2 regions of the Streptomyces sp. NPDC001933 genome follow, and region 1 is predicted to be linked to the other one. Evidence: riboswitches for the same ligand, from Rfam matches in the RefSeq annotation. Region 1 holds a riboswitch; the other holds the start of a gene.
The links. Region 1 has a riboswitch for S-adenosylmethionine ahead of thrC (threonine synthase). Riboswitches for the same ligand answer to the same signal wherever they lie in the genome.
Positions count from the first base shown of each region.

Region 2: linked by a shared signal. The riboswitch ahead of ACFYY7_RS03375 (aminotransferase class V-fold PLP-dependent enzyme) and the one ahead of thrC (threonine synthase) in region 1 are both predicted to bind S-adenosylmethionine.

Region 1 is NZ_JBIASS010000005.1:345,672-347,867, forward strand. Features, by position in the region: gene thrC (threonine synthase) at 1-1,130, opposite strand, end outside; SAM riboswitch class I at 1,148-1,274, opposite strand; gene ACFYY7_RS15405 (glucosyl-3-phosphoglycerate synthase) at 1,428-2,196, shown strand, end outside.
Region 2 is NZ_JBIASS010000001.1:764,317-766,512, reverse strand. Features, by position in the region: gene ACFYY7_RS03375 (aminotransferase class V-fold PLP-dependent enzyme) at 1-807, opposite strand, end outside; SAM riboswitch class IV at 984-1,101, opposite strand; gene trpD (anthranilate phosphoribosyltransferase) at 1,187-2,196, opposite strand, start outside.

The DNA of each region.
Region 1 (2,196 bases):
GTCTCCGCGAAGATGCCCTCGGTGCGCGCCAGCAGCTTGATCGCGTCGACGACCTGCTCGTCGTTCACGTCCTCCACGGCGCCGCCGGTGCGGCGGGCGATGTCCAGGACGTACGGGCCGTCGGCCGGGTTGCCGATGGCGAGGGACTTGGCGATCGTGTTCGGCTTCTGCGGCCGGACGACGTCGTGGCCGCCCTTGTACGCGACCGAGACCGGCGAGCAGCCCTCGGCCTGGGCGCCGAAGAGCTTGTACGGCTTGTCCTCGACCAGGCCGAGCTTGATCAGCTCCTGGAGGCCCTTGTCGATCTTCGTGAACTGCGAGCCGGACGCGATCGGGATGACCAGCTGGTCCGGGAGCTGCCAGCCCAGCTGCTCGCAGATCTCGTACGCCAGGGTCTTGGAGCCTTCGCCGTAGTACGGACGCAGGTTGACGTTGACGAAGCCCCAGCCCTCGCCGAGCGGGTCGCCGATGAGCTCGGAGCAGAAGCGGTTGACGTCGTCGTAGTTGCCCTCGATGCCGACCAGTTCACCGCCGTACACCGCGGCCATGACGACCTTGCCCTGCTCCAGGTCGTGCGGGATGAACACGCAGGAGCGGAAGCCGGCTCGGGCGGCGGCGGCGCCGACGGCACCGGCGAGGTTGCCGGTGGAGGAGCAGGAGAGGGTGGTGAAGCCGAAGGCGCGGGCGGCCTCGATGGCCTGGGCGACGACGCGGTCCTTGAAGGAGTGCGTGGGGTTGCCGGAGTCGTCCTTGACGAAGAGCTTGCCCTGCTCGACGCCGAGCTCACGGGCGAGGTTGTCGGCCTGGACGAGCTTGGTCCAGCCGGGGTTCAGGTTCGGCTTCTCGGCGACATCGGCGGGGACCGGCAGCAGCGGCGCGTAGCGCCAGATGTTGGCCGGGCCGGCCTCGATGCGCTTCTTCAGCTCCTCGGGAGAGCCGCTCGGCAGGTCGTACGCGACTTCGAGCGGCCCGAAACAGGACGCGCAGGCGAAAATGGGGCCGAGTTCGAAACGCTCGCCGCACTCGCGGCAGGAAAGGCCTGAGGCGGGGCCGAGGTCGACGGATTCAGCGTTGACGGCTTCGGCGTCGACGGAAGAATCGGTGCTTACTGCAACGGTCTGCGCAGCCATGGTGGCGAGGCCCTTTCTCCTCATCTTCCTCGCGGCGCGTTTCGCCACGAGACGGAATTGGCACCTTCCTCACCGGACCTCACGGTCGGTGGGGGGGTTGCCGGGACTTCAACGGGCCGTTCCCTCAGTCCCTCTGGATGAGCGCTGTGGCACCGGATCTTCGATCCGGGCATTTATCGGCGGACGGACCCCGGCATGCGATGGTCGTCCGCGTTGTTCAAGACTGTAACCGAAGCACCGGACTCTTGAGATAGTCGTCCGAACCGCGAGATGGATCACATACAGGGAGTATCGACCGTGCTGGAAGAGGTCGAATGCTGGCTGGCCAGGCGTTCCTGGTCGGCCGCCGACCGCCCGCTGGACAGCCTGCTGGCCGCCAGGGCCAGGGCCGGGGAATCGAGCCGCGGGAGCGTCAGTGTCGTACTGCCGGCGCTGAACGAGGAGGCGACGGTCGGCGAGATCGTCGCGACGATCCGGCGCGAGCTGATGGAGAAGGTCCGGCTGGTCGACGAGCTCGTGGTGATCGATTCCGGTTCCACCGACGCCACCGCAGAGGTGGCCCGGGAGGCCGGTGCCCGGGTCGTGCACCGCGACGCGATACTCCCCCGGATACCGGCCGTGCCCGGCAAGGGCGAGGTGCTGTGGCGGTCGCTCCTGGTGACCGGTGGCGACATCGTCTGCTTCATCGACGCCGACCTGAAGGACTTCTCGGCGGACTTCGTCTCCGGCATCGTCGGACCGCTGCTGACCGACCCGGACGTGCAGTTCGTGAAGGCGATGTACGACCGCCCGTTCGGTGACACGGCGGGGCAGGGCGGCCGGGTGACCGAACTCGTGGCCCGGCCGCTGCTCAATCTGCACTGGCCGCAACTGGCCGGTTTCGTGCAGCCGCTGGGCGGTGAATACGCCGTACGCCGCTCGCTGCTCGAACGGCTGCCCTTCCCCGTCGGCTACGGCGTGGAACTGGGCCTGCTGGTCGACGCGCTGCACACGGTGGGGCTGGACGCGCTGGCCCAGGTCGACGTGGGGGTGCGCAAGCACCGGCACCAGGACGGGCAGGCGCTCG
Region 2 (2,196 bases), on a different contig from region 1:
CCCGCCGTCGGTGCGACGGGCGACCTTGCGCGAGGCGCCGCCGCCCGCGAGGTAGGGCTCGGCCTCCTGCAGCCAGTCGGCCCGGCCGGCGAGGACGCCCGAGCCGAAGGGCGCGTACAGCTTGTGCCCGGAGAAGGCGACCCAGTCCACGTCCAGCTCGGCGATGTCGACGGGGTGGTGCGGGGCGAGCTGGGCGGCGTCCAGGACGATCCGGGCGCCGTGCGCGTGGGCGGCGGCGGCCAGCTCCTTCACCGGCCACAGCTCGCCGGTGACGTTGGAGGCGCCGGTGACGCAGACCAGCGCCGGGCCGTAGGGCTCGCGGTCGGCGAGCGCCCGCTCCAGCGTCTCGACCGCCTGGGCCGGGGTGCGCGGGGCGTTCAGGTACGTCACCCGGGCGTCACGCCACGGCAGCAGCGAGGCGTGGTGCTCGGTCTCGTAGACGAAGACCTGGCAGTCGGCCGGGACGACCGCGGCCAGCAGGTTCAGCGAGTCGGTGGTCGAACGGGTGAAGATCACCTGGTCACCGGCGCGGCAGCCGAGGAACTCCGCGACGGTCGCGCGGCTGTTCTCGAAGAGGTCGGTGGAGAGCTGCGAGAGGTAGCCGGCCCCGCGGTGGACGCTGCCGTAGTACGGGGCGTACGCGGCGACGTCGTCCCAGACCCGCTGGAGCGCGGGGGCGCTGGCGGCGTAGTCGAGCGCGGCGTAGGTGACCTCGCCACCCGTGACCAGCGGAACCGTCACATCCTTGCCCAGAACCGGCAGAGGGGCACAAAGCGACTGGTCGGCGGCAGCGGTGAAGACAGACATGGCGAACTCCCGTAAGAGGCAGGCGAATCGCATGCGCCGGCGGATACGCGGCAGCGCAGCGGAAAAGATGAAGAGGGGTGTGCGGAGGAGGGCCGACGGCCCTATCGCATTCGCGTGCTCACAAGAGGCTCCCTAGGGACCAGGACCCCGGGGGTTGGCATTCACAGATGCCGAGGGGCCCGCGCTTGCCGCAGACCTCGCTGCCTACGGCCTGGTCTTCACCCGGGGCACCCCGCCACGGACGGAGGGTTGCCGGACAGCGGGCCGGGGCCGTAGTCGCTGTCACTCATGACCTGACCTGCATCTTGCCATACGTGCGAAGACGCGCAAGGCGCAGTCCAGGATCCGGACTGCGCCTCGCACCTCATCTGCGCCCGTTTCAGGCGTTGCTGGCCGCCACCCAGCGCTCCAGCGCACGCGCCGCCGCCCCGGAGTCGATGGACTCGGCGGCCTTCGCGATCCCGGCCGCGAGCTGCTCGTTCAGCGTGCCGTCCGTCGGGTCGAGAGCCGTCAGCGCCGCCGCCGAGTTGAGCAGCACGGCATCCCGCGCCGGCCCCCGTTCGCCGGACAGCACCCGCCGGGCGACGTCGGCGTTGTACGAGGCGTCCGCACCGCGCAGGGCCTCGACGGGCACCAGTTCCAGACCGACGTCGCGCGGGTCGAAGACCTCCTCGCGCACCGCTTGGTCCCGGACCACCCAGACCCTGGAGGTCGCGGTCGTGGTCAGCTCGTCCAGGCCGTCGTCACCGCGGAAGACCAGTGCCGAATTGCCGCGCTCGGCAAGGACACCGGCGACGATGGGCGCCATCTTCAGATCGGCGACACCTACGGCCTGGGAACGCACCCGGGCCGGGTTGGTGAGCGGCCCGAGGATGTTGAACGTGGTCGGCGTTCCGAGCTCCTTGCGGGCCCTTGCGACGTACCGCAGGGCGGGGTGGAACTTCACCGCGAAGCAGAAGGTGATGCCGGCCTCCTCGGCGACCTCGACGACCCGCTGCGCGGAGAGGTCCAGGTTGACGCCGAGCTTCTCCAGCACGTCGGAGGAACCGCTCGCCGACGAGGAGGCGCGGTTGCCGTGCTTGACGACCTTGGCGCCGGTGCCGGCGATGACGACCGCCGACATGGTGGAGATGTTGACCGTCTTGGCGAGGTCGCCGCCGGTGCCGACGATGTCGACCGTACGGCCGGGTACGTGGATGGTGTTGGCGTGCTCGTACATCGTCCGGACCAGGCCGGAGACCTCGTCGATGGTCTCGCCCTTGGCGCGCAGGGCCACCGCGAATCCGGCGATCTGCACATCGCTCGCCTCGCCGCTCATGATGCGGTCCATCGCCCACGCGGTGTCGTCGGCGGTGAGGTTCTCGCCGCGCAGCAGGGGGTTCAGCACGC